One region of the Sedimentibacter sp. MB31-C6 genome, then DNA from elsewhere that is predicted to be linked to it. Evidence: riboswitches for the same ligand, from Rfam matches in the RefSeq annotation. Region 1 holds a riboswitch; each other region holds the start of a gene.
What was found. Region 1 has a riboswitch for cobalamin ahead of U8307_RS04465 (sirohydrochlorin cobaltochelatase). Riboswitches for the same ligand answer to the same signal wherever they lie in the genome.
Positions count from the first base shown of each region.

Region 2: another riboswitch for cobalamin. It lies ahead of cbiD (cobalt-precorrin-5B (C(1))-methyltransferase CbiD); the one in region 1 lies ahead of U8307_RS04465 (sirohydrochlorin cobaltochelatase).
Region 3: another riboswitch for cobalamin. It lies ahead of cbiD (cobalt-precorrin-5B (C(1))-methyltransferase CbiD); the one in region 1 lies ahead of U8307_RS04465 (sirohydrochlorin cobaltochelatase).
Region 4: another riboswitch for cobalamin. It lies ahead of U8307_RS05245 (ABC transporter substrate-binding protein); the one in region 1 lies ahead of U8307_RS04465 (sirohydrochlorin cobaltochelatase).

Region 1 covers NZ_CP142396.1:913,478-915,683, reverse strand. Annotated here, with positions in the region: gene U8307_RS04465 (sirohydrochlorin cobaltochelatase) at 1-790, opposite strand, end outside; cobalamin riboswitch at 923-1,102, opposite strand; gene U8307_RS04460 (TetR/AcrR family transcriptional regulator) at 1,247-1,870, shown strand; gene U8307_RS04455 (ABC transporter ATP-binding protein) at 1,886-2,206, shown strand, end outside.
Region 2 covers NZ_CP142396.1:1,498,716-1,500,921, reverse strand. Annotated here, with positions in the region: gene cobM (precorrin-4 C(11)-methyltransferase) at 1-307, opposite strand, end outside; gene cbiD (cobalt-precorrin-5B (C(1))-methyltransferase CbiD) at 323-1,408, opposite strand; cobalamin riboswitch at 1,560-1,731, opposite strand; gene spoIIID (sporulation transcriptional regulator SpoIIID) at 2,036-2,206, opposite strand, start outside.
Region 3 covers NZ_CP142396.1:344,815-347,020, forward strand. Annotated here, with positions in the region: gene cobJ (precorrin-3B C(17)-methyltransferase) at 1-4, opposite strand, end outside; gene cbiD (cobalt-precorrin-5B (C(1))-methyltransferase CbiD) at 36-1,121, opposite strand; cobalamin riboswitch at 1,224-1,399, opposite strand; gene U8307_RS01740 (N-acetylmuramoyl-L-alanine amidase) at 1,556-2,206, shown strand, end outside.
Region 4 covers NZ_CP142396.1:1,076,459-1,078,664, reverse strand. Annotated here, with positions in the region: gene U8307_RS05250 (FecCD family ABC transporter permease) at 1-359, opposite strand, end outside; partial or broken gene U8307_RS05245 (ABC transporter substrate-binding protein) at 365-1,115, opposite strand; cobalamin riboswitch at 1,446-1,636, opposite strand; T-box leader at 1,731-1,935, shown strand; gene U8307_RS05240 (valine--tRNA ligase) at 1,991-2,206, shown strand, end outside.

The DNA.
Region 1 (2,206 bases):
GAAATATTGTTTTCCAAGAATCCTCTTCATCTCCAGCCATATCGTTATTAGCGTGGTCTCCTGCGACAATCATAAGAGGCTCAATAATAACCTTTGTATAACCAGCTTCTTTTACATGAGCAATTACAGTGTCTACATCAGGATAGCTTTCAACAGTTCCTACAAATACGTTACTCATACCTTTGTCTTTGAATATGTAATCAAGTGCAGCATAAGTTGAATTTGCATAATGGTGGGTACCATGTCCCATAAGAACTAAAGCAGTGTCTTGTGGTACATCTGTTGCGATTTCTGTTTTATACGCTTCTACTATTGCTATGTAATCTTCCATACTTGTAATCAGAGGATCGCTGAATGCAATTGAATCAAAATTTTCAATATATGGTTTAATTTCTGTCATCATTTCTTCATATTCGAAACCATTCATTACATGTGTAGGTTGGACCACAAGTGTACCTATGTTGTCAGCAACTAAATCTTTCATAGCTTCATCTACATTATTAATATAAAGTTCGTCACGTTCCTTAAGTTTGTCTATAATAAACTGACTTGTAAACGCACGGCGTATCTCATAATCATCATATGCATCTGAAATTGCAGTTTCAATTGCGTCAATAGTTTTTTTGCGTGTATCATTATAGCTTGTTCCAAAGCTTACTACAAGAATGGCCTTTTTTTCTGGATCACCTACATTGACAGTATTTTTAGATTCTACATTTTCATTAGGAGTACATCCTCCTAGAGATAGTACCGCTAATACGGTAGTAATTAGTACGATAATTTTTTTCATTTTCCTTCTCCTCGTATATTATAATTTTTTATATTTGCCCTGAGAGCAAATTAAAAGAGCTAATTAGTATTAAACTAATTAGCTCCCATTAAACTAAGACGTTTTAAAAATAAAACATGTACAATCCCCTACATATTTTTCTTATTTAAGGCAGGTTTCCTGGCTTGCAGTTCATTCTTCGTCTTGCCTTCCCAAAATTTCTTTCAGTGGCTTATTTAGACGTCGTCTCTGCTTACAGTGATGGGTTCGCACTGGATTTTAACCAGTTTCCCTATTATCTTTTTAAAAAGCACCTTAAATGTTTTTAATATTCAATTGATATCAATATAGCACAAGAAATTTTTTGTGTCAACAATTATATTTTTATTGACCTATTAGGTAAACGGTGCTATAATAACTGTATTGACCTAACAGGTAAATTGCATATTAATAAAACGACTATAAGTAGGTGATACTATGTTTTCAAAGTTTTTAAATTTAGAGCTAGAAAGACGAAATGCAATTATGAATGCGGCGTTTAGGGAGTTTGCCAATAAAGGTTTTGATGATGCTTCGACGAATGTTATTGCAAAAGAATCTGGCATCTCAAAACCGTTGATGTTTCACTATGTTAACAATAAAAAAGATTTTTTTCTTTTTCTATATGATTATTGTTTGGATATTTTGAACCGTGAGTATTTTGACAAAATCGATGTGCATGAAAAGGATATTTTTGAACGTTTGAGGCAGACATGTTTACTTAAAATTCAAGTGATGCAAAAATATCCATGGATTTTTGATTTTATTAGAGTGGCTGTTTTTACGGATTCTGTTGCGGTAAAAAATGAATTAAAAGAAAGACGTAAAATGGTTGAAAACAATAGTCTTGAACGATTTTATGGTGATATAGATGTGTCGCGTTTCCGAAGTGAGTTGGACATAAACAAGGCAAAGCAGTTGATTTTTTGGGCTGTAGGTGGATATGCAAGTCAAATATTGGATCAATTTAAAAGTTTGGATATCGTGGAGTTTAACTTTGAAAAAATCCGTACTGATTTTGACGGTTATCTTAACGAGTTACGAAAAGCTTATTATAAGTAATTGGAGGGTATTATGATGAACGTAATTGAAACAACAAAACTTATTAAGTTCTATGGGAAACATAAGGCCTTACAGGGAGTCGATTTAACTGTAAAACAAGGAGAAGTGTATGGTTTTATTGGTCCCAATGGAGCAGGAAAATCAACAACAATTCGTATCCTTTTAGGAATGCTTCGCAAGAATGGTGGAGAAGCGAAACTTCTTGGGGGTGATCCTTGGGAGAATGCTGTTGCTCTTCATAAGCGGCTTGTATATGTGCCTGGAGATGTGACTTTATGGCCTAACTTAACCGGTGGTGAGGTAATAGATTTCTTAGGTAGCTTGCATAGTAAAATT
Region 2 (2,206 bases), 590 kb from region 1:
ACTGAATATTCAGTGACTTTAAAATATCTATTTGCTCTCTTATGGCACCGTAAATACTTGAATCGCCAGTATGAAGTCTAACTGTATTTTTATTTTCTTTCTCAGCCTTCTTTATAACATCTACAACTTCCTCCAAAGTCATATGAGCGCTATTGTGAATTTCCGCTTCTTCTTTTGCATAGTTTAAATGCTCTTTATTGACCAATGAACCGGCATATATTATTACATCTGCGTCACATAAAAGTTTATGTCCCCTCATTGTGATTAAATCTGTTGCACCAGGTCCTGCACCTACAAAATGTACCATTTTAGTCTCCTTACATTAATTTAAGATTCCATGATTATTTGAATAAATAATTAATTTAGTTATAATTCTATTATCCACTCTTTTGTTAATATAAAAGAGTGCTCTTTCACTTATTTTTTGTATTACCTTTTTTAATAAATCCTCCCTTATTAATATTTCCAAAACCTGTTCTGTAGTTACGCTGGATAATATTTCTTCAATAACATGGCTTCCTGCGCCATACAACCCAGCATAGCAAGCGAACATTTCCATTCTGAAATCCCCGGTATGAGAATGGGTATTCATCATGCCTCCGGCCACCTTAATCATCTTGCCTATATGACCCACTACTAATATTTCCTTGTAATTAAGCTCCAGGGCAAAATCCAGAACTTCTCCTAGATAATTGCTATACTTAAGACTGTTTTCCCCGCGTATCCCAAGAGTGCTGTCAATAAAACTTTCTGCATAATTGCCAGGAAAAGCCAATAGTGTATTAAAGCCTCTTTCCTTTATTACCTGCATTTCAACCTTCAAGCTGTCAATTAAAGCTTTCTCGCTCATAGGCTCAACTATTCCTGTCGTTCCAATTATTGATATTCCGCCCACTATGCCCAAATGAGGATTGAAAGTTTTTTTGGCGACCTCTTCACCTTCAGGAGCAGATATAATAATATTAACTCCTCCCCTATAGCCATATTCATTACAAATCCGATGAACATTTTCAGTTATCATTTTTCTTGGCACTGAATTTATTGCAGGTCCACCAACAGGGCAATCTAAACCATTTTGAGTTACACGTCCTACGCCTTTACCTCCATCTATGCGTATTTCACCAGAGTCATCCAGTTCAACATCTGCATATATTAAAATCCCGTCTGTTGAGTCTGGATCATCTCCACTATCTTTCTGAACACAACATCTTACCCCATGTGTATTAAAAGACGGATCCTTAATATCAATTATAAGAATTTCACCTCTTGGCAGCCTCACTGAAACATTCGCCACAGTCTTTCCGGTAAATATCATCAGAGCACCTGCTGTTGCGGCAGCAGCCGCGCAGGTACCGGTAGTAAAGCCGCATTTTAACCTCTTGCCATTTTTAAGTACAAATTTATCCATATTAACCTCAAAAATATTACTATTAAAAATACATATACGCAGTCTCATTCATCAAATTATTTGCATAAAAAAACTTCCGTAATTTACGGAAGTTTAAACAATACTGATATATATCACAATTAAATATTTTAGATAATCCTCCCGAAAATCTACAAACAAGCATATCCTGGCAGGTCTCCTGACTTTCGGATCATCTAACACTCACCTTCCCATGCAAAGCACAGTGGTATGGAGCATTATCACCTTTCACAGTAGCGGGGGCTGTAACAGCTTTTACTGTTTTCCCTATTAAAACAAATGTTACCAAAATATCAATATTCAATTGCCTTAATTATATATTAGAACTTTTGTACTGTCAATAAATTTAAAATTATTTCAGCAATGACTCAAATTTAAATTTATTTCAGCTATGACGAATAAACTTTTACAAATACCATCCAGAATTGTATTTGTAGCTTTCAAGGCCTATCCGCATATAACAAGGAGAATATGTTAAGATAATTTTTTTGTCCCAACACTCCTTTTTGTCTCTATTGATGTTTAATATTTTACCCTGTAAACACTTTACATACAAAAACTAAAAAGGCACTAACATGTTGCAGTTAGTGCCCTTCCTCAAATGGTTAATTACATATTACTTACTTTATCGTGGTCATGTGCTTCTTTATATTTAAGGCGTGTAGCTTTACCTCCCCTAATATGCCTTTCTGATTTGTTTTTAAGTAAAACTTTTTTAACTTCACTTGCAGCAGGAGGGTTCAATTTTGGAAGACGTTCCGTAACATCCTTATGCACTGT
Region 3 (2,206 bases), 570 kb from region 1:
TCATACTAACTCCCATCTTTTATTTATAATCTTCTTTAATCTAAAATTCCAAAATTATTTGAATAAATTATTAACTTTATTTTTAATTTATTATCAACCCTTTTATTTATATAAAATTCTGCTCTTTCCCTTATTTTGCTTAAAACTTTGTTTTCAATATTTTCCCTTATTAAAATTTCAACTACTTGTTCGGTAGTAATACATGATAAAATTTCTTTAATTACTTCCTTTCCTACTCCGTATAAAGCTGCATAACAACTTAATATCTCCATCCTAAAGTCACCATTATTAGAATGAGTGTTCATCATACCCCCAGCAACTTTAACCATTTTTCCGATATGCCCAACTATTAAAATTTCATTAAAATTTAGTTCAATTGCATAGTCTAAAACTTCACCTAAGTAATTGCTAAATTTTAAGCTGTTTTCTCCTCTAATTCCTAATGATTTATCTATAAAAGACTGAGCATAATTACCTGGAAATGCTAAAAGCTCATTGTAGCCCTTTTCTTTTATAACCCTCATTTCAACCTTTAAACTTTCAACTAATGCCTTTTCACTCATTGGTTCAACTATACCTGTTGTACCTATTATAGAAATTCCTCCTTTAATGCCTAAATGCGGATTGAATGTTTTTTTGGCAACTTCTTTTCCATCTGGTGCTGAAATTATTACGCTAATACCTCCATCATATTTATATTCACGACAAACTTGTCTTAAATTATCAATTATCATCTTTCTAGGAACAGAATTTATCGCAGCACTACCTACAGGGCAATCAAGACCTTTTTGGGTAACTCGTCCTACTCCCTCACCTCCATCTATGCTAATTTTTCCAGTTTCATCAAGTTTAATTTTAGCAAAAATTAGTATACCATCTGTTACATCAGGATCATCACCACTGTCTTTTTTTACACAGCAACTTACTCCTTGACAATCAAAAGTAGGATCTATTATTTCAATTAAAACCTTATTTTCATTAGGCAGTTGAACATAAACTTTATTTACTATTTCTCCAGAAAAAATCATACGAGCTGCTGCCACTGCCGCTGCTGTAGCACATGTTCCCGTCGTATAACCACATCTTAACTTTTTGCCATTTTTAATAATAAACTCTTTCATAATTTTCTCCAAAATAAAAAAGTCTTCCAATTTTCGGAAGACGTAATAAGCTTATAATATTCTCATATCAATAAATTTATTTTAGATAATCCTCCCGAAAATCTACAAATACTAAACTTGGCAGGTCTCCTGACTATCGGTTCATCTAATGTTCACCTTCCCATGTTTTAAAACACAGTGGTATAAAAGCATTATCACCTTTCACAGTAGCGGGGGCTGTAACAGATTCGACTGTTTTCCCTATTAAAACTTACGTTACCAAATTTATCAATATTCTATTTGTTTTGAATTATATATTAAGTTCATTTGAATGTCAACAGCCAAATTAAACTATTATAGAGATAAAGGCTTGTTTTTACCCATAATAATAATTTTTAGTTATTATAAGAGGAATTTTTCATAAGATTAAATAAGAAAATAAATTGGGGGAGCTTATGGAAAATACTATTAAGAAAATTAATATAATATTTGCAATAGCATTATTAATTGTAATAATTATTACTCTTTGTATTGATACTACAAAGTCTACAGAAACTATAGATGCATCAGAAAAAGAAATATCAAATAAAATAAAAATTCTCATTGATCCTGGTCACGGAGGAGTTGACCAAGGAGCATCTGGTAATCTAAAAAAACCTGAAGCACCAATAAATTTAGAAATATCACAAAAATTAATGAAATTTTTAGAAGCAAGCGGCTTTGAGGTTTTTATGACACGTTATGAAGATAAAGGTTTATACACAGAAAAATCTACTACTATAAGAGCCAAAAAAAATGAAGACTTAGCTAACAGAGTAAAGGCAATTAATAACTCTGAAGCTGACTTAGCAATTTCTATACATCTTAATTCTTTTACTCAAAAGCAATATTATGGAGCACATGTATTTTATCAAAAAAAATTTGATACAACTAAAGTAGCTGCCGATATTTTACAGGATAATATGATAAAAATACTTGATAACAGTAATAATAGAGTTGCTCAAATTAAAAAAGATATAAAAATAATGGATGATACTAATATTCCAACAATACTAATTGAATGTGGATTTCTTTCAAACGCTGAAGAAGAAAAAAAGTTAATTTCA
Region 4 (2,206 bases), 160 kb from region 1:
ATAGGAATGCTAAATCCAGTAATTATTACTAAACCTGCTCCAACAGAGGCTCCTGATGATACTCCTAATGTATAGGAAGAAGCTAAAGGGTTTTTTAAAACAGACTGCATTACAGTTCCACTAACAGCTAGAGCTCCACCAACGATAAATGCTAATAATGTTCTTGGCAATCTTAAATTCCAAAGTATAGAAATTGTAACATCAGAAATATGAGAATATAGTGGTATAGAAAATAACTTGTTTAATATGATGTTAAGTATATCTTTAGGGGGTATATAAACACTTCCTATACCAATTCCAAAAATAATTACTATTGCACAGAGTAGTAATGAAATTATGATTTTTAATTTTGTATTCATGTCAATTAGTATATGTTAGGATAAATAGCTTCAGCTATCTGTTCCAATGCTTTTATGATGTTATGATTTGGATGGGAACTAGAATTTTTATCAATGAAATAAACATTATCATTTTTGACAGCATTTATATTTTCCCAACCAGGACGGGCTTTAATTTCATCTACTGCATTTTTTGTGTTATTTACATTAGTAAATATTATATCAGGATTTGATGCTACAATAACTTCATCTGAAACGGCAATCCAACCATCTTGATTGTTTAATACATTAGTTGCACCAACTAATTCAATCATTTCATTTAAAAACACACCTTTTCCAAAGCTATACAATTTTGGCTTGCCATTTATTTCAAAATATACTGTTTTTTTTATCAGTTATTTCTTTTGAAATTTCATTAATTTTAGCTTTCATTTCATCTACAAGCTCATTTCCTTTATCAGAAACTTGCATTGTTTTGGCAATAAATATTATGTCATCATAAATAGCTTCAATACTATCACTAGAAGGTATATAAACTATGGAAATTCCTAAATCCTTTATTGGTTTAAAAGGATCAGTTCCATCGCTTTTACTCATTCCTGTTGCGAAAATAATATCAGGGTTCAGTGCTGTAAGTTGCTCTGCATCAGGAGTCATAATATCAAAACTAGGGATATTGTCAGGTAAACCAGGAATATTAACAGAATAATTGTCAACAGCAATGATTTTATCACCAAAACCTAATTCAACTAAAACTTCTGTAATAGATGGAGCCATAGATATTATTGAGTTAATTTCTTCAGGTATAGTAATTTCATTTCCAGCAGGATCAATAGTTAATACTGTTTCCTTAGGTTTTTCAGATGAGCATCCTGTAATCATGGCTATTATAAGAATTATAATAGTTATTGAGATAATTTTTTTCATTTTTATTCCTCCATTATTTTAGGTCAAACATCTTCTTTAGTTGTAATACAAAGATTGCAATAAAAAAACGTCTCAATTTATTGAAACGCAAATAACCACAAATAACTTTGGATGTTAATATTCCATAGGTATAATAAAAGACTATCGCTTATATCTCTGTAAAGCATAGCATTTGCAGTATTTACGCAAATGATACTGGCAGGTTTTCCGACTTAGAGGTCATAGCAAGTTTTTAACCTTCCCGGATAATCCAGTGGTTGGCAAAGCCATAAAAACTGCTCTCTCATTACGGCAGCAGGACTGTTTAGGATTTTAACCTAATTCCCTATTATCCCATTAAAGTTATGGGCACCAATATCGAAAGATGTTTATTTGATTAGAGTATAGTACAGCTTTAAGTTATTGTCAATAGAAAAAAGCTATTGACAAAGTTATAAAATTTGATTATCATGAATTATAATATAATAGTTTGCTATGATAAAGAGGAGTAGATATAAAAACTTCTAGAGAGTGAAATCCATAGGCTGAAAGGTTTCATAAGTTAATTTATATTGAAGGTAGCTTTTGAGCATTTAATCTGAAATAGTAGTAAGATTAAACGGATTACCGTTAAATTAATTAAGAGCCAAATTGGAAATTAGGTGGTACCGCGGGTTTTCTCGTCCTTATTAGATGAGAACACTCGCTTTTATTTTGCTTATTTTAAAAAGAAAGGATTGAAAATTATGACAACAAATATACCAAGCAAGTATAATCCAAAAGAATTTGAAGATAAAATTTATAATATTTGGATAAAAGAAAACTGCTTTAAAGCAGAGGTTAATCCTGAAAAGAAACCATTTACTATTGTAATGCCTCCACCAAACATTACTGGGCAACTTCACATGGGGCATGCTTTAGATCAAACATTACAGGATGTATTAATTAGATGGAAGAGAATG